One region of the Jeotgalibacillus aurantiacus genome, then DNA from elsewhere that is predicted to be linked to it. Evidence: predicted binding sites of a transcription regulator. Region 1 holds the regulator's gene; the other holds the start of a gene.
The links. The regulator LexA, encoded in region 1, represses DNA repair genes until DNA is damaged. The targets are predictions, from matches to a motif close to CGAACATATGTTCG.

Region 1 (10,169 bases):
TATATTCAGGGTGTCCAGGTGTTTTCGAACCCCACTGACGGAAATTCTTGATTTCTTCCATTGGAAGGTCATAGCCTGAAAGATGCAGAAGGCTATATAAAAGCATGGAACCATGTCCTGCAGATAGCACAAAGCGGTCACGGTTGAACCAGTCCGGATTTTTCGGGTTATGGTTCATAAACTGTGTCCATAGCGTGTATGCAAATGGAGCAGCCCCCATTGGAAGTCCCGGGTGACCCGAATTCGCTTTATCGATCGCATCGATCGATAATGTCCGGATTGTGTTAATTGCCAATTGATCAGTTTGTGTAAACATCCACTACATCCTCTCTCTAACTCAATATGTGTCTATTGTACGCAAAATTGCACAGATGTACAAACATCTCACTGTATCGTTTTTAAAAAAGTTCATTTATGAACCTGACACTCCCATCTGTTCCACACTATTCCTGTATGACACTGTAAACAGAGGATAAAAATAAAAACACCTGACCATTTGTGATCAGATGTTAAAGATTCAGTTCATTTTGTTGCGCTGTTTTGCATCTTTTAATTTTTGAGGGGTAACGTCCTTTCCCTCCGGATCTACTACTTTTACATTCTCAATCGTCTGCTTCATAGATCCTCTGAATGCTTTTATATATTCGGTCCGTAATTTCGTCTGTTCTTCTTTTTCAGCACTCGACAACCCGTCTGCTTTTGCCTTTGCCGAAAGTTCATTAATCCGTTTGATTTTGGCTTCTGGAAGCATTTTATACACCCTTTCCCGATACTTCAGCTTCTTTGTATCTTAAAAGAAAGAGCGTGAAATGACAAGTTATCTGTTCAGCTTTTCCTGATCTGTCTGAAATTCAATATATCTTCTATGAACGGTTGCTTTTGAGATTGAATGACCGAGACCTCTTAATGTCGCAGCAATTTCATGAAAAGTCAGGCCGTTTTGGCGAAGCCTTGCAATCTCTTCAACCGGAACTTCAATTTTTTCGCGTCCCTCTTTATTTCCTCTGTTCTTCAGATTCTTTTCCGGTTTAAAACCATTTTCAACCGCTCGCTTCATTCCGCGCTTTATTTTTAGATTATGCAGCTTCCTCTGATGTTCCTCAACCATACTGACAATCTGAAGAATCATTGTATCTGACTCTGAAAGCTGAAGTTCGCCGTCATGGGCAATAGAGAAAATCCTTACTTTCTCCTTTTTTAATGTATGCAAAAGAGCGATCTTTGCATTCCCCCGGCCTATCCGGGTTTCATCCTGGATCAGTACCCCTTCCGCCTGTTCGCTTCTGATGGTTTCAAGCAGTTCAAATACTCCTTCCCGGTCAAGGTCGAAGCCGCTTGCTTTTTCAGAGATGATCCTCACCACCTCGTCCCCATTTCTCCTTGCCAGTTCCGTCAGCTCTTCAGCCTGACGTGTCAAAGATGTTTCCTGTGTATCTTTTTCTGTGCTTACCCGGCAATAAATGATGACCTTCATCGATATTCTGCTCCTTACTTAGTGTTTGAAGCGAGCTGTATGCTGTCAAACTCTGACTCACTCCACTCCTTTTTTAATGGGATCACAAGTTCATCACCAGGATAAATATAAGAAGAATTCAGCTGATTACTCCCTGATACCCAGTCGATAAATTCCCGCTCAGACATGGACGCCCCTTCAGCATACTCCTCTGCAATTTTCCATAATGAATCGCCTTCTTGTATCTGTACCATTTTATAAGAGGACTGCTCATCAGCAGATGTTGTAAAAACCAAAAATAAGCTGAAGAACAGCGTTACAATAAAAAACAGAATAACAAATGAATACTTTTTCCACAATGTTGTCATGAAGATCCCTCCATCGAATGTTTGTTCGCTTTTGTTACCAAAAGTATAATACGAACGTTTGTTTCCGTCAATACAAAAACTCGAACTTATGTTTGTGTTTTTATTTTTTGCATGCTATAATCAAGGAAAGATTTGGATTCCAAAGAGAGGTGCAAACATGAAAAAATTATCTAAGCGACAGCTCGATATACTCGATTTTATAAAGAGGGAAGTTCAGGACAAGGGTTATCCGCCTTCTGTGCGTGAGATCGGCCTTGCCGTCGGACTCGCATCAAGTTCAACCGTCCATGGCCATTTAGCCAGACTTGAAAGTAAGGGACTGATCAGAAGAGACCCGACTAAGCCGCGCGCGATTGAAGTGATCAGCTTAGAAGAGGATTCCATCCCGACTCAGCGTGTTGTCAACGTGCCGCTCGTTGGTAAAGTAACGGCAGGTTCACCAATAACTGCTATTGAAAATGTGGAGGAATATTTTCCTCTGCCGGAACGTCTTGCCTCAGCAGATGATACGGTATTCATGCTTGAGATCGTTGGAGACTCCATGATTGAAGCAGGTATTTTAAATGGTGACTATGTAATCGTGAAGCAGCAGAGCTCCGCTAATAACGGAGATATTGTGGTGGCGATGACTGAAGAGGAGGAAGCAACGGTCAAACGTTTCTTTAAGGAAAAAGATCATGTCCGCCTGCAGCCGGAAAACTCCTCAATGGCACCAATCATACTGAATTCTGTTTCCATATTAGGAAAAGTCGTTGGCGTTTACCGCCAGGTGCATTAAAAAAAGCTGTTCGATAAATGGCGCATCAGAGTATCTGAACGCTGTCTTATCGAACAGCTTTTTTAACTATACGGATTTCTTCCGGTCATTATGACTGAAAATTGATTGAATGAGATTAGCCGTTTCCTCCGGCGCTTCAACCGGAATCATATGCGCTGCTTTACTGATCATGTTAACGCTGCATTGAGGAAATTTTTCTTTCGCTGCTTTTATAAGCTTCTCAGGTTTATAGATGACCTCATTTTCCCCCACAGCAACTGTGACAGGAACGGACAGCTTACTCAGTTCCTCATTTTTAAACATTTTTGGCGGAGTCATGACATACTCCCAAACAACGCTGGTCTGGCCAATGTAATAAAGCTTAAACAAATCATCCTGTTCGGGCTTGCGCTCATGCGTGAGCCACCTGCAAAACGAACTGACAATGTTTTGTCTGTTCGGAAACAGGTTAGTAAAGCCCAGTCTCATATAAAAAGACAGGTTCATCCGTTTGATGGCAGCAGCAGGCGCGAGCAGCAGGATTTCATTTACCCGTTCCGGTTTTAAGAGGGCAAAATTCAGCACATGCCACCCCCCATTTGAATGTCCAATCATATCCGCCTGATCAATGCCTAGGGCATCCAGTACCTCTGTGATCCATTTTATATAATCTTCACGCTCATTCAGATGATCTTTTGTATTACTCATATTAAATTCTCCTAGTACGTCTATGAAATACAACCTGTAATGATCTTTTAAGTAGTTTGCCACGCCATACCACATGGCTGCACTAAAGCCAAATGCATGAAAAAAGACAAGCGGTCTGCCGCCATGGTGTCCTGCATTGATCACATGAACATCACCAAATGATGTCACAATGTTGGAAGATTCTGTTTTCACGTTCCAATGGCTCATCACACGCCCGTAAACCTCTGTATATTCCATGTATGCCTCTTTTGATTTAAACCCCTTATAGGTGTCCGCCATCTTATCTCCCCCTCAGTTTTTAACCTTTACTTTCTCATACCCCGTTTTAGTTCATGCAAGACTTCAAGTAAAAAGAAAAAAACTCATGGGAACCATCAATTCATTACACTTCAGAAGATGCCATTAAAATAAACCGAGCCGGTTGAAAAAGAAAAAAACCTTAAGAGCTGATTCAGCTCTTAAGGTTTTGTCGATCGGTTTAGTACATTTCCAGGTACTGCTCGCGCTCCCATGGGTGCACTTGCGTACGGAACATATCCCACTCGATTTCTTTTGCTTCAACGAAGTGTTCGAAGATGTGCTCTCCAAGGGCACCGGTGATGACGTCATCTTTCTTCAGCTCTTCAAGTGCAGCAAATAATGTTGCAGGAAGATCCTTGATGCCTGCTTTTTCGCGCTCATCTTTGTCCATTACATAGATGTTGCGGTCGATTGCCTTTGGTGGCGTTACTTTGTTTTTGATTCCGTCTAGTCCCGCGCGCAGAAGAACAGCCATTGCAAGGTATGGGTTCGCTGCAGGGTCTACAGAACGTACCTCAATACGTGTGCTTAGTCCACGTGAAGCCGGGATACGAACCAGCGGGCTTCGGTTTCTAGCTGACCATGCGATGTAACAAGGTGCTTCATAGCCTGGTACTAGACGCTTATAAGAGTTTACAGTCGGGTTTGTTACTGCAGTGAAGCCTGATGCGTGATTCAGGATTCCGCCCATGAATTGAAGCATTGTTTCGCTCAGCTGGTTTTCTGCATTTTCGTCGAAGAATGAGTTAACGCCGTCTTTAAATAGAGACATGTTACAGTGCATCCCTGATCCGTTAACACCAAATAGCGGTTTTGGCATGAACGTTGCGTGTAGACCGTGCTTACGTGCAATGGTCTTAACAACAAGCTTGAACGTCTGGATATCGTCACATGCTGAGATTGCGTCAGCATATTTAAAGTCAATTTCGTGCTGTCCTGGCGCTACCTCATGGTGAGAAGCTTCAATTTCATAGCCCATTGCTTCAAGTTCAATTACGATGTCACGACGGCAGTTTTCACCAAGATCCGTTGGAGCAAGGTCAAAATATCCACCTTTATCGTTTAACTCAAGTGTAGGCTCCCCTTTTTCATCAAGCTTGAACAGGAAAAACTCCGGCTCAGGCCCAAGGTTAAAGTCTGTAAAGCCTAACTCTTCCATTTCTTTCAGCACGCGCTTCAAGTTATTACGTGGATCTCCATCAAACGGAGTTCCGTCCGGATTATAAATATCACAGATCAGGCGGGCAACTTTACCGTCTCCAGCCGTCCAAGGGAATACAACCCAAGTATCAAGATCCGGGAAAAGATACATATCAGATTCCTCGATACGCACGAAACCTTCAATGGAAGATCCGTCAAACATCATTTTGTTGTCCAATGCTTTTTCAAGCTGGCTGACAGGGATTTCTACGTTTTTAATCGTACCAAGAATGTCTGTGAACTGAAGGCGGATGAAATTAACTTTCTGTTCCTTCGCCATGCGCATGATATCTTCGCGTGAATACTTACTCATAATTGTGATTCCTCCTGTTTTTATGTAGTTTTAGCGGAAAAACCTCGAAAGGTCTCCAGCTCTTAAACTTGAACGGTTCAGTTTACCTGAACTGATCATTTCTTTTTTCAAAATGCTTCTTAAATCTTCATCAGAGAGTTCCGGCTTTTTTGCAGAAGCAGGATTCTCATGCTGATCTTCTTCCTGTCCCCCAAGAATTCGTTTTATGCCGGCCATGTTCACTCCCTGCTCGAGGAGATCTTTAATCTCAAGCAGCCGATCAATATCATTTAACGAAAACAGTCTGCGGTTGCCTTCTGTTCTTGCCGGAGAGATCAGTTTATGCTCTTCATAATAACGAATCTGACGGGCTGTTAAGTCAGCCAGCTGCATAACTGTGCCGATCGGAAACAGCGGCATGTTACGTCGAATCTCACTGCCCATCTGTAAAATCCCCTTTCGTCCCTGTCGACAATTTGATTATATTACATGTTATTTCTACTGTCAACATCACGTCAGGTTTTCTTACATGAAAATTATTTTGTTTTTTCACACATTTCTCTCTTTTCCCTAACTTTGATTTTTTATTCATCTTTTTTTAATTTTATTCATTTAATTATGACACCCTCAGATCATAAAGAAAAAACACCCGCAGTGCAAACGGGTGTCTATCTTTGATTTATTTAATTAGATCCTGTGCAATCAGGGATTGAAGGGCACGGCTGACAGCAATTTTCACATGCTCATACGTTAAGCCTCCCTGAACATATGCTGCGTAAGGCGGACGCAGCGGCCCGTCAGCTGACAGTTCAATAGAAGACCCCTGGATAAAAGTACCTGCTGCCATGATCACATCATCCTCATATCCCGGCATATAATCCGCCTGAGGGGCAAATTGAGCATTTACCGGGGATGCGGCTTGGATTGCCTGACAAAACGCAATCATTCTCTCGCGGTCCCCAAACTCCACAGCCTGAATTAAATCTGTTCTGACTTCATTCCACGATGGTGTTGTTGTCATACCTGCTTCCTCCAACAGCGCAGATGTAAAAACAGCTCCTTTGAGTGCCTGGCTGACGACGTGCGGTGCGAGGAAAAACCCCTGATACATTTCCTGAAGCGAGTAAAGACTCGCACCTGCTTCAGCCCCGATCCCGGGAGACGTCATGCGGTAAGAACATTGCTTAATCAGCTCATTTGTGCCGGCAAGGTAACCGCCTGTTTTGGCAAGTCCGCCTCCCGGGTTTTTAATCAATGAACCTGCAATCAGATCTGCACCGGCAGCGCACGGCTCCTCTGTTTCCACAAATTCTCCGTAACAATTGTCTACAAATATCACTACATCCGGGTATGCCTCTTTAATCTGACTGACCGCTTCTCTTATATCCTCTATTGTAAATGACGGCCTTACCGCATAACCTTTAGATCGCTGGATCCCGATCATTTTCGTTTCAGGACGGATGCTTGTCACCACTTTTTCAAGATCAATCTTCCCATCAGACGTCAAGTCAACCTGGTTATAATGAATGCCAAAATCTTTTAGAGAACCGTTATCCGTCCCCCTGATACCAATAATTTCTTCCAGGGTATCATACGGTTTCCCCGTGATATAAAGCAGTTCATCACCAGGGCGCAACACACCAAACAGCGCGATGCTGATGGCGTGCGTTCCTGAAATAATCTGAGGACGAACAAGGGCTGCGTCTGCACCGAACACATCAGCGAATACTGCTTCCAAAGCACCTCTCCCCTGATCATCGTATCCATATCCGGTAGTCGGTATAAAATGACTGTCACTGATTTTATTTTTCAAAAAAGCATTCAGCACTTTTTCCTGATTGTGTTCAGCACGTTTTTCAATTGCGAGATGGACCGGGCTGATTTTTTCCTCAGCGTTTCTGATCCACTTTTCAAGTTGTGGTGCAAAATCTGTTTTAAACATCATCTAAACTCCTATTTTTTAATTTCAGAAAGAACAGGATGTTCAGGTGTAATATATCCCTTCACACGGTATGTTTCATCCTGTTCATTAAAGGTTAATTCTTCAATCAGACTTTCCGTTTTCAGGATAGACAGAATTCTGCCACGGTCTGATGCAATTCTGACTGAATAGGAAGACAGCTGTTCTTTCATCTGTATCTCCATTTTTTCCAGCAGCTTTTTACGATCCTGTTCTGAGAATGCACTGATCAGAATAAATGGGTCGTTCGGATCCGGAACAAAATCATCATGAATCAGATCTTTTTTATTGTAAACAGTCAGCCTCGGAATCGTATCCATTTCAAGATCTGAGAGTAATTTTTTCACGGTCTTTTCATGTTCTTCATGGTTATCGTGGGATGCATCCACGACATGGAGAATCAAATCAGCCTGCAGCACTTCTTCAAGCGTGGAGCGGAATGATGCCACAAGCGTGGTGGGAAGATCCTTAATAAATCCTACCGTATCCGTCATGACCGCCTCATATCCACTTGGCAGGGAGCTTTTTCTTGTTAACGGATCAAGCGTCGCAAACAGCTGATTTTCTTCGTAGGAATCTGAATTTGTCAGCCTGTTAAATAACGTGGATTTCCCGGCATTCGTATACCCGACCAGCGCAAACTGGAAAATACGGTTGTGCTTTCTTCTCTCTCTGTAAGTTGCCCGGTGACGAACGACCTGCTCAAGCTTTCTTTTCACCTCAGCAATTTCCCTGCGGATATGACGGCGATCCGTTTCAAGCTTGGTTTCACCCGGTCCTCTTGTTCCGATCCCGCCTCCGAGTCTGGATAGTGAAATACCCTGACCCCCAAGACGCGGCAGCATATATTCGAGCTGGGCGAGCTGAACCTGCAGCTTACCTTCCTTAGACCTTGCACGCTGCGCGAAAATATCAAGAATCAACTGGGTACGGTCGATAATTCTTGCATCAAGAACCTCTGACAGGTTTCTGTTTTGACTCGGTGTGAGCTCACTGTTAAAGATGATGAGGTCTGCTTCCGCCTCTTCTGCTGCAGCAGCTAATTCTTCAAGCTTTCCTTTACCTATATATGTTGCAGAGTGAACTTTATCTGCATTTTGAGTCATCAGAAGGACAATATCTGCACCTGCTGTTTCAGTCAGTGCCTTAAGCTCTTCCATTGATTCATAAAACTCCTGCTCTGTTTGGCTCGTATTAACCCCTACGAGAATTGCTTTTTCAGTGATTTTCCCTGTTTCAGCCAATGGCTTCCCCTCTTTCAAATTAATGTATCGTAAATGCTGTAAATAATTCATTTATCCAAATGTAAAAACTGGTGGAAATGCGTTCGATTCATGATACAATCTAGTTTGGTTCAATTCAAGTGGGAAAGCAGGGTGAGCGCATTTGACCTGGGAGGTTTTAAGCATTATCGGTACGGTGGCATTTGCCGTATCAGGCGCTATTATTGCAATGGAAGAGGAATATGATATTTTAGGGGTTTATATATTGGGGATTGTGACGGCATTTGGCGGAGGAGCCATCCGGAACCTGCTGATCGGCGTGCCAGTATCAGCTCTCTGGGAACAGGGAATGTTTTTTCAGGTCGCACTGCTGTCCATCACCGCCGTTTTTTTATTTCCTCACAACTTACTCAAGCACTGGCGCAAATGGGGAAATTTCTTCGACGCCATGGGGCTTGCAGCCTTCGCGATACAGGGTGCACTGTACGCCGCCAACATGGGACACCCGATGAGCGCTGTCATTGTTGCCGCCGTGTTGACTGGAAGCGGAGGAGGGATCATCAGAGATCTTCTCGCAGGACGCAAACCGCTTGTACTCAGATCAGAAATTTATGCCGCCTGGGCGATTCTTGCCGGAGCAGCGGTAGGATTCGGCATCGCATCAGAGCCATGGCAGCTGTATTGCCTGTTCGTCCTCACTACCGGCCTGCGCGTTCTTTCTTATATATATAAATGGAGACTACCATTCAAGAGTCTTCAGACCGGGAACAGCACCGGATAACTTTATATAACCGTTGTTGGGAATCCCCCGCTACTAATAGTAAGGTTAACAACCTTTACATGCTTGATTCATGATTGTTTATCACTGAAATTTATAAAGAACAAAAAGCTGCGAGATTCGCAGCTTTTTTACATAAATGGATGGAAACGCTCCATTTCTTTTCCGTTTTGTCTGTCAAAGTCAGCCGTTCCGGATGTAACATCCGCCTCTGTCAGCATGATCAGGTCCGTTTTACTGAAGGCACTGCCCTTCATCAGCCTCAGCGCCTGTGCTCTTGTCACAGCTTCCACCAGGTTTCTGATAAACCTTCCATTGTCTGATACAGCTTCCTGTATATGAAGGTATCGGCTGAACCGTTCCCTCGCTCCCTGACTCAGCCTGTAATCCTTTTTCGAAAAGATCATCTCGGCTATTTTCATGAGTTCATCTTTTTTATAGTCTGAAAACTGGATGACGTGAGAGAATCGGCTTTTTAAGCCTGAATTTAATTTCAGAAACGAAGACATTTCTTTCTCGTAGCCCGCTAAGATGAGAATAAACGGATGACTCTGATCTTCCATATGTTTGACAAGGGTATCAACCGCTTCCCTTCCAAAGTCTTTTTCACCGCCTCGCCCGAGAGAGTAGGCCTCATCAATAAAAAGAATGCCGCCTTCTGCTTTTTTGATTAAATCTCTTGTTTTAACGGCTGTATGACCGATATATTCACCTACAAGATCTGCTCTTTCCACCTCGATAAGATGCCCTTTTTCAATCAGATTCAGTTTTTTAAAAAGCGCTGCAATCAGTCTTGCAGCGGTCGTTTTACCGGTACCGGGATTTCCGTAAAAGAGCATATGGAGAGACTGCGTCTCAAAGGCAAGACCTTTCTCCAATCGTTTTTCATTGATGATATGACGGGCAATAATGGCTTTTAGCATACTCTTTACCTGATCAAGTCCGATCATATCTTTAAATGTATCATCGACCATTTCAAAGTTTCCGGATGACTCCTGATCAGGAATTAATTCCTCTCTTTGTCCGATGATAAACTTTACCTGCTGCACTTGCCGGGTCATATTGCCACCCCATTTATTCATGATAAATCAGTATATGAGTAAAACAAAAGTTCATGAGATCAACTTTAT
Region 2 (10,169 bases), on a different contig from region 1:
TCCTGTGAAATTGGCTGGTTGACATTGCCCCAGTCAATCTGATCACGTACAGACGGCTCATCAACGATGAATTTATCTTTAGGTGAGCGGCCGGTATATGTACCTGTTTCGGCACGGACTGCTCCGGTTGAGGTTAATGTTCCTTCTTCACGCATAAGGACTTTTTCAGTCAGCTGAGGAACAGATAAGTTTTTATGAACATTGTTCCCTGCAAGAAGTTCCTGAAGGTCTGATGAATTCCGGATTGTTGTCATTGCATTCCCACCCTTTTTTAAAAATGGTTATCCCTTTGTTCGAAATTAGTATAACACATTAACTTAAATAGTCTATACTAATTAATCGAATTTACAGGATTGTCACAGAAAAAGTTCCTGGTTGCTTAAGTAAAAATACTTCACCTATTAAACATAACATTTTCCAGCCCTGAATTGAAAGCCCTTACATTATAATGAAATAAAGAAGAAATCTGTTCGTATTTTCTGACATTTATCGTGACTCTGTTTCTGAAAAAGTAAGTGTTGACATCACCCGGCTGTTTCCGTATGATTGTTCTTTGAACGGATACTCTTATCCCGAGCTGGTGGAGGGACAGGCCCTATGAAACCCAGCAACCTGCTCTGCAAAAAAGCGAACAGCTTTTGCGGTAAAACCATCACTTGAGCGAAGGTGCTAACCTGTAGCAAGACGAACTTGTCTTGAACGATAAGAGTGAAAGGCGATCTGACGAATGAACCTTTCCTCACAAACATGGGGAGAGGTTTCTTTTATTTTGGCCGATACTTGGAAGATCATAAAAGGTTAACGTTCGATCTCTAAGGGTAATGAGTACCGTCGACTATATACGCTTCACAAGGAGGAGACTTTCATGTCAACAAAACGTCATCTTTTTACATCCGAGTCCGTAACGGAGGGACATCCGGATAAAATTTGTGACCAGATTTCTGATTCAATTCTTGATGCCATTTTAAAGGATGATCCGAATGCCCGCGTGGCTTGTGAAACATCTGTAACGACGGGTCTTGTACTCGTAGCCGGAGAAATTTCAACATCTACTTATGTTGATATCCCGAAAATCGTGCGCGAAACGATTCGTGAAATCGGCTATACACGTGCAAAATACGGCTTTGACGCTGAAACATGTGCAGTACTGACATCAATCGATGAGCAGTCAGCTGACATTGCAGCAGGTGTTGACCGTGCCCTTGAAGATCGTGAAAGCAATATGACTGACGCTGAAATTGAATCAATCGGAGCGGGTGACCAGGGGCTGATGTTCGGCTTTGCCTGCAACGAAACAGAAGAGCTTATGCCTCTTCCAATCTCACTTGCACATAAACTATCCCGACGCCTGACAGAAGTACGTAAAGAAGACGTTCTTCCTTACCTTCGTCCGGACGGTAAAACACAGGTAACGGTTGAGTATGATGAAAATAACCAGCCTGTACGCATCGATACAATCGTTATTTCAACTCAGCACCACCCTGAAGTAAGCCTGGACCGTATCCAGCGCAATCTGAAGGAGCATGTCATCAAGCCGGTTGTGCCTGCACACCTGATCGATGACAATACAAAGTATTTCATCAACCCGACTGGCCGCTTCGTAATCGGAGGACCTCAGGGAGATGCAGGTCTTACAGGACGTAAGATCATCGTTGACACATACGGCGGTTATGCACGTCACGGCGGTGGCGCATTCTCTGGTAAGGATGCAACAAAGGTTGACCGCTCAGGTGCTTATGCAGCCCGTTACGTAGCGAAAAACATCGTAGCAGCAGGCCTTGCTGACAAATGTGAAGTACAGCTTGCCTACGCAATTGGCGTAGCACAGCCTGTATCTATTTCAATCGACACATTCGGAACAGGAACAGCAGATGAAGAAAAGCTGATCGAAGTCGTTCGCAACAACTTCGACCTTCGCCCGGCCGGCATCATCAAAATGCTTGACCTGCGCCGTCCAATCTACAAGCAGACAGCAGCATACGGACACTTCGGACGTAATGATCTTGACCTTCCATGGGAAAGAACAGACAAAGCTGACGTGCTTAAAGCGGAAGTAAACGCGTAATCATTTGTAAATAATGAACCGGGACCTGACTTGTGCAGGTTCCGGTTTTTTAGTTTTATGCGTCTTTGTGTGGGGATGGAGGAATTGTACTGTTTCAGAGATTAATTAAATCGATCTAAAATTTATTTTAATCGTTTCAAATTTTTATTGTTATGTTCACCTTGTAAATGACTTTATTTGTCATGTTCCGATTGTGATTTGTATCGTTCTGCGGACCGAATTGTACTGTTCTAACAAATAAATGTATCGAATATTCCCGTTTTCATCTCAAAGGTCCGGGACCGGTTTTCCCATCACTTATTTCAATCAATAAGATTGTAGAAAACAGCTCAAAGGGCTGGGGGCATCCGTAGACTCCTACTGCAGAGAAGCGACAGGTGAGACAGCGTAGCGCAAAGCGCTAGCTGGCTCACCGCGCGGCCTTAGAAAAGCGGAGGCGACTCGTCCAGCCCCGACAAGCATAAGACGAAAATGAAACGAGGGTTGCTCTTTACCCTCGTTCATTTTTGACTTATGACCTCGAGGGGCTAGTCGCCGCAGCTAGACAAAAGAAAGCGAAGGATGCTCCCAGTCCGGTTTATACAAACATACTCCTATACTTTTCACAACATCAACCCACTCTCCGAATAAACGTTCGCATTCCATCCCCAACAATGATAAAATAAAACAATCCGCAGCACTCCCCAAACAAATCCCCTCAAAAACAACTTAGGAGGAATTCCCTTGTACACAGTCATCCTTGCTGAAAAACCATCACAGGCAAAAAGCTACGCGGATGCTTTTTCATCCGCTAAAAAAAGCAATGGCTATTATGAAATCTCCGATCCGCTTTTTCCGGGTGGTGCCGCCATTACCTGGGGATTCGGACATCTCGTATCATTGGAGGAGCCACATGCCTACAAAAAAGAATGGAAGCGCTGGCGGCTTGATCTGCTGCCGATTATTCCGGATGAATTCAAATTTACAGTCCCATACGCAAAACGGGCTCAATTTAACATCATAAAAGGCCTTTTAAGAAAAGCGAATCAGATTATCGTGGCAACAGACAGTGACCGTGAAGGGGAAAATATTGCCCGCTCTATTATTGAACAGGCTAATATGATGCATAAACCGACGAAACGTTTATGGATTAATTCGCTTGAAAAAGACGTGATCCGTCGAGGATTTCAGGAGCTCCGGGATGGGGAGGATTATCTGTCTCTGTATGACGAAGCGCAAACGAGACAGCTGAGTGACTGGCTTGTCGGTATGAATATGTCGAGGCTGTATACGTTGCTGCTTCAGGAAAAAGGAATTGACGGACCATTCAGCGTTGGCCGCGTTCAGACACCAACGCTTTATATGATCTGGCAGCGGCAGCATGAGATCGAAAACTTTAAGCCTGAGCCGTTTTTCCAGCTGCTCGCTGATCATCAGGCAAAAGAAATCAACTTTCAGACGAAACATAAAGAATCGTTTAAAACGTCAGAAGATGCTGCACAGATCCTTTCAAAACATCAAATTGAAGAAGGAAAAACGCTCTTCGGTAACGTTTCTAAAGCAGAAAAGAAGCAGAAGAAAATGCAGGCACCAAGTCTGCACAGTCTCTCAACTCTGCAGGCGAAGCTGAACAGGAGATTTAAGTACAGTCCTTCAAATGTATTAAAAACGGTTCAGGATCTGTATGAGAAAAAACTCGTGTCTTATCCAAGAACCGACTGTCCGTTTATTACAAGGAATGAATTTAACTATTTGGCGGCACAGGTTGAAAAAATGAAAGAATCAGTAGGCGCTTCATTTGATGTAAAGCATTCACGCCCAAGGCCAAAATATGTTCAGGATCAGAAAGTACAGGAGCACTATGCCATCATCCCGACGAGAAAGCTGCTGACAAAAGACCGTCTTGAAAAACTGAAGCCGATGGAGCGGAATGTTTACGAGGAAATCGTTAACAGCACACTGGCAATGTTTCATGAGGATTATCACTATGAGGAAACCGTCATCGAAGTGGATATAAACGGACTTCCATTTATCGCAAAAGGAACTGTGGAAAAAATTCGCGGATGGAAAGAGCTGTTTAATGAGACAAATAAAAAGGACGCGATCCTGCCAAATGTAACGGTGGGGGATACGCTGCCGAGTAAGGTAACCGTGAAAGAGGACGTGACCAAGCCGCCAAAGCCCTATACAGAAGGTCAGCTGATCTTAATGATGAAAACAGCGGGTAAACTGCTGGAAGACGAACAGGATCAGGCTGTGTTAAAGGAAGTGGAAGGGATTGGTACGGAAGCAACCCGCGCGTCCATTATTGATACGCTGAAAAAACAGAAGTATATTACGATTGCGAAAAACATCGTAAGTGTGACGGATAAGGGAGTCACACTTTGCAAAGTCATTGAAGGAACGCTTTTGAGCAGCCCGGAGATGACCGCGAAATGGGAGGCTTATCTGAAAAAAATAGGAAGACGGCAGGGGAGTCAGGAAGCTTTTCTGAAAAATATCGGATCATTTATTGATCATATGATGCAGACAGCTCCAGAGAAAATGGGCGCGATTCCAAAAGGTCAAGGCGGCACAGGGACCAAGAAAAGATCCTCATCTCTCGCTGAATGTCCAGCGTGTAAAAAAGGTAAAATGGTAGATAAAGGCGGATTCTACGGCTGTAATGAATACAAAAACGGCTGCCGTCAGACACTGCCGAAAATATTATTATCAAAAAAACTGTCAGATGCGCAAATTAAAGCCCTCTGTGAAAAAGGGCAGACTGCTCTATTAAAGGGCTTTAAAAGTAAAAATGGGAAAACATTCAGTGCAAGGCTCGTGCTGAGGGACGGTAAGATTGAAATGGATTTTAAATGATAAAAAACCGGCAGATGCCGGTTTTTATGCTTAATTTGAATGGTGCTTGTTCATATAATCAACTTCAGCTTTTTTATATAGCTGAGCTTTTTCAGCATATTCTCTGCTGATCCGCTCCATATCAAGCCGGTCTTCATCGGTCACTTCCCGGATCACTTTTGCGGGTCTGCCGAAAGCCATCATGCCGGCAGGAATTTTTTTGCCTGGCGGTACGAGGCTGCCTGCACCTATAAAGGCGCCTTCTCCAATCTCCGCTCCATCAAGAATGACAGATGCCATCCCGATTAATGCTTTTTTTCTGATGATACAGCTATGTAGTGTAACCTGGTGACCAACTGTTACGTCATCTTCAATGATCAGTGGATGATCCGGACTTTGATGAAGCACAGACAAATCCTGTATATTGACCTTTTCTCCAATGATGGTTGGAGAAACATCTCCCCGGATCACACTGCCCGGCCAGACGCTTGAATGTGCCCCGATTGTCACATCTCCGGAAACCATTGCAGAGTCTGATATGTAGACGCTTTCGTGTAGCTTTGGGTGGTGAGTTTTGTAGGGGATGATCATGTTATCGCTCCTTTAATCAGTCTTTATTATGTTATAGTTTAGTGTATCACAGTCACGATTTAAAACTGAAAATATAGGCTTTTACACAGTAAACAGAGTCAGAAAGAGAGGAATCCGGTCATGTGGAAATGGGAAACGGAACATGCAGCTCATGGCGTGATCGTGATCATTCATGGAGAATTTGAACATCACGTACGTTACGGCTGGCTGATAGAAATGTGGAGGTCGAAAGGTTATCATGTCGTTATGGGAGATCTGCCCGGACAGGGAATGGTGAAGCGCACAGAAAGAGGTCACATTGATTCATTTAAAGAATATGAAGCGGCAGTGAATGAATGGATTGAAGCGGCTTACCTGTTTGATTTACCTGTTTTTTTACTCGGCCATGGTCTGGGTGGTTTAATCGCGGTCCGGATGCTACAGAAGGTGAACAAGGAAATAGCAGGTCTGATTCTCTCTAATCCAAGCTTCGCCTATAAATACACTCCATCTAAAACAACCCAGCTTTTATCAGGAAGCTTAAATAAATTGTCTCCGGAACATCGTTTTTCTTTTGGATTTCCAATTACAGATGCTACGCGAAATGAAGAAATAATTGAACTGGATATTGAGGATCCGATCTACATCTCCAGAGTGTCCGTCAGGTGGTATCGGGAGGTTCTTCAGGCAATGAAGAATGTTACAATGGATGGTAAGGTGTTTCCGGATATTCCGGTGTTGTTGATGCAGAGCGGTGACAACAGACTGGTGGATAGTGCACCGGCAAGAAAGTGGCTTCTTCAGCTGCCATTGACAGAGATGCAGGTAAAGGAATGGCCACAGTGCTATCACGAACTATTTAACGAACCGGAAAGAGAAGAAGTATTTCATTATGCGGAGTCGTTCGCACGTAACAGACTCCGGTCGATTGGCTATGATGTATAAAAAGAGGTGATCAGGATGGCAATACCGAATGAACCGCTTTTTTTAATGAATCAGGTATATCGAAAAGTATTTCCGATTGTTCACAGGGAATTGGCTTACTGGAAAGAGAAAGCTGTTCTTATTGACAACGAAGAGCTTAGAAAACAGGCGCTCGACAGCCTTCATGATAAAACCTTTCACTGTGAAGGTGGAGGGATCATGGGGCTTTTGGCGCTGCATGGAAAACGTGATGCCATGGAGTTTATTGTGGCGTATCAGACGATTAGTGATTACCTTGATAATCTTTGTGATCGCAGTACCTCACTCGATCCTGAAGATTTTGCCTGTCTTCATCGTGCCATGGAGGATGCATTAACGGTCGGTGCGGTGCCTGGTAATTACTATGAATGCAGAGAGGATCAGGAGCCCGGTTACTTAACATCACTCGTCCTGCGCTGTCAGGAGGTATTGTCAAGGATACCTAATTATCCACTTATCAAAGATGAACTTCTCCATCTATCCCGCCTGTATTGTGATCTGCAAATACATAAGCACGTCCGGGAAAATGAACGGGAACAAAGGCTTCAGCAGTGGTTCAACGATCACCGTAAAGACTTTCCAGGAATGGAATGGTATGAGTTTTCAGCATGTACCGGATCCACGCTCGGTATTTTCTGTCTCGTAGCTTATTCACTGAGACCAGATTTTAAAAAAGAACATGCCAAAATGATTCAGGAAGGCTATTTTCCGTATATTCAAGGGCTGCATATCCTGCTCGATTATTTTATTGATCAGGAAGAGGACCGTGCAGAAGGGGATTTGAACTTCTGTTTTTATTATCCGGATCACGATGCTCTTTTTAACAGACTTCAGCATTTTGTAAAACAAGCGGATCTGCACACCGGTAAACTTCCTCACAGCCGTTTTCATAAGCTGATCAACCGTGGACTTCTCGGTGTATATCTTTCAGATGAAAAAGTCCATAAACAGAGCGATGTAAAAAAACTTGCCTGGAAAATGATCCGTTCAAGCGGACCCGTCAGTTTTTTCTTCTATTTAAACGGTCGCGCTTACCGCAACGTCACCAGGATTTTTTCTGCCAGAACCTTTGATAAAAAGACAATTTCATGATCGTGATCAACCTTTACCGGAAATCCTGTTTTTGTGGAAATTCCGGTTTTTTGATTGACTACACATTGAGCAGTATTCTTGCTTTCACGCCTGTACCTGAAGAATAATGTAAGGGCAAAGGAGTGACCGGAATGACATTAAAATTAAGTATATTAGACCAATCGTCCATTGCTGAGGGAAGCACAGCAGAAGAAGGGCTTAAACAGACAGTAGAATTGGCGAAAATCGCAGATGAACTTGGATTCACCCGCTTCTGGGTGTCGGAGCATCACGATGCCCCGACCCTTGCAGGATCTTCACCCGAGGTACTGATTGCGCATCTCGCTTCCAAAACAGAGCGGATCAAAGTAGGCTCTGGCGGCGTTATGCTGCCACATTACAGCTCCTATAAAGTAGCAGAGAATTTCAAAGTGCTTGAAGGGTTAACTCCCGGAAGAATTGATCTCGGAATCGGGCGGGCACCGGGTGGAATGCCGCGTGCTTCTTACGCACTTGGTGACGGTAAACCACGCGATATCAACCGTTATCCCGAGCAGATTGATGAACTTCTTCAATATCTGCATGACGACGTGCCGGCTGATCATCCATACGGAAACATCAAAGCAACGCCTGTCACACAGACCGTTCCGGATGTATGGGTGCTCGGATCAAGTCCTTCATCGGCCCTGACCGCAGCTGAAAAAGGTCTGCCATACACGTTTGCCCTATTTATCAATGGAGAAGGCGGCCCTCTCTACACTAAACGCTATAAAGAGAGATTTGCGCCATCAGATTATTATAAAGAGCCACAAAACACTGTAGCGGTTTTTGCGATCTGCGGAGAAACAATGGAGGATGCTGAGCGGATCGCTTCAAGTCTTGACCTTTCCATGGTTATGCTGGAACAGGGCATGCCGTCAAAAGGTACCCCAAGTCCCGAAAAGGCGATGAGCTATGAGTATACGCCTTATGAAATGATGAGGGTGCAGGAAAATCGCAAGCGTATGATTATCGGTGATATTGACCATATCGAAAAAGAATTGTACCGCCTGTCGGAAGAGTATGGTACAGATGAGATCATGCTGACGACGATTACGTATGATTTTGAGGATAAAGTAAATTCGTTTAAACGAATAGCGGAGCGCATGCTTAAATAAAAAATCAGGGCCTTTATGGGTCCTGGTTTTTTAATCTTTAGGGGGATTAGAAAAGTTTTAAGAGAAGCGGTCCGGGACGCATCCTCCGCTTTCTTTTGTCTAGCTGCGGCGGCTAGCCCCTCGAGGTCATAAGTCAAAGCTGAACGAGGGCGAAGGTCAGCCCTCTTTTCATCTTCGCCTTATGCTTGTCGGGGCTGGACGAGCCGCCTCCGCTTTTCTAAGGCCGCGCGGTGAGCCAGCTAATGCTTCGCATTACGCTGTCTCACCTGTCGCTCCTCTGCCACAGGAGTCTGCGGATGCGTCCCGGACCTCTGGATGAAGTTGGGTATGCTTTTTATTTTTGGTTGAAAAAATAAAAGGAAACCGGGCCGAACTCATGATTATATAAAGAAAAATATCTCAAATGATAGACTTGCATGTTTCTACGGTACTGCTAATCAATTAATATAAACGCGCCATGAATTGTTAATCAATCTTTATAAAGAGGAATTTAATTAGGTTTGTTGAATAGAGGAATATGCGTTGATTGAGTATAAAAGCAAATAGGAGGGGTTTAACTGGACAATAAGGATAAAAGGGGTAAGAAGAAAAAAGAAGGCTGGAAACTATGGGATACTATTTTCACCTCAGGGATCCTTTCATTTTTAAATGATGCAGAAGAAGCACGTAAAGATGACCGGAAGTTTAAACAGATTCTGCTGCAGGCGTTGTTTGGTATTATTTTTTGTTTTATTTTGTTTGCTGTTGGCTTTTGGATACTTGATTAAAAATTAGGATTTATTATAGAAAGTCGATTTAACAACTCTGCAGGGTTATTTGCCGGGGTTTTCTTAATCAGAGATATAAAATTTTAAAAAGGACCAGACAAACCCGGAGACTCCTGTGGCAGGAAGGGACAGGTGAGACACCAGCGTGCGAAGCACGTGGTGGCTCACCGCCCGGCCACGGAAAGCGCAGGGTTTGTCTGGTCCGGTTTTTACTCTTATCTTTTCTCAATCGCGATAATAAAAGGCGAAGGCGTCTGGTTATTAATGAACTGATAACGCAGCACATGCGCCTCCATGCCATCAATCTGTTCGGCAAAACGCAGCAGGTAATCACGCTCCACTGCACCCTCTGGATGACCGTGATACACAACAAGCACCATCATCCCGCCAGGCTTCATTACACGCAGGCACTGCTCCACAGCAGAAATCGTCGTGCGCGGACGTGTCACGATCGTTTCATCTCCGCCAGGAAGATAACCGAGGTTAAAGACAACCCCTGCTACTTTTCCGTGATGAACAGGAGGCAGGGTATCTTCTATCGTTTCATGTCCCTGGTTGAAAAGAAGAACGCGGTTTTTCAGCTCGTGTTCCTCGAGTTTTGTCATGGTCTCGTCAATCGCTTCTTTTTGAATATCAAAGCCGTAAACCCGGCCGTGTTCCCCGACTAATCTTGCTAAAAACAGTGTGTCGTTGCCGTTTCCAACCGTTGCGTCAATGACGACCTCACCGGGAGAGACCGCTCTCTCCAGCAGTTGTCTT

Region 2: H7968_RS13010 (type IA DNA topoisomerase) is a predicted target of LexA. The motif match lies at 2,689-2,702, and genes of this name have one in related genera.

What each region holds. Positions count from the first base shown of each region.
Region 1 covers NZ_JACNMS010000002.1:401,442-411,610, forward strand. The annotation lists gene tkt (transketolase) at 1-316, opposite strand, end outside; gene H7968_RS06835 (DUF896 domain-containing protein) at 518-751, opposite strand; gene H7968_RS06840 (YneB family resolvase-like protein) at 818-1,474, opposite strand; gene yneA (cell division suppressor protein YneA) at 1,489-1,821, opposite strand; gene lexA (transcriptional repressor LexA) at 1,979-2,599, shown strand; gene H7968_RS06855 (alpha/beta fold hydrolase) at 2,666-3,565, opposite strand; gene glnA (type I glutamate--ammonia ligase) at 3,765-5,099, opposite strand; gene H7968_RS06865 (MerR family transcriptional regulator) at 5,130-5,522, opposite strand; gene H7968_RS06870 (methionine gamma-lyase family protein) at 5,758-7,023, opposite strand; gene hflX (GTPase HflX) at 7,032-8,282, opposite strand; gene H7968_RS06880 (trimeric intracellular cation channel family protein) at 8,425-9,042, shown strand; gene H7968_RS06885 (AAA family ATPase) at 9,171-10,100, opposite strand.
Region 2 covers NZ_JACNMS010000004.1:18,837-29,005, forward strand. The annotation lists gene pckA (phosphoenolpyruvate carboxykinase (ATP)) at 1-254, opposite strand, end outside; SAM riboswitch class I at 565-709, shown strand; gene metK (methionine adenosyltransferase) at 866-2,065, shown strand; gene H7968_RS13010 (type IA DNA topoisomerase) at 2,789-4,903, shown strand; gene H7968_RS13015 (gamma carbonic anhydrase) at 4,934-5,473, opposite strand; gene H7968_RS13020 (alpha/beta fold hydrolase) at 5,594-6,397, shown strand; gene H7968_RS13025 (tetraprenyl-beta-curcumene synthase family protein) at 6,413-7,507, shown strand; gene H7968_RS13030 (LLM class flavin-dependent oxidoreductase) at 7,639-8,643, shown strand; gene H7968_RS13035 (tRNA (mnm(5)s(2)U34)-methyltransferase) at 9,626-10,169, opposite strand, start outside.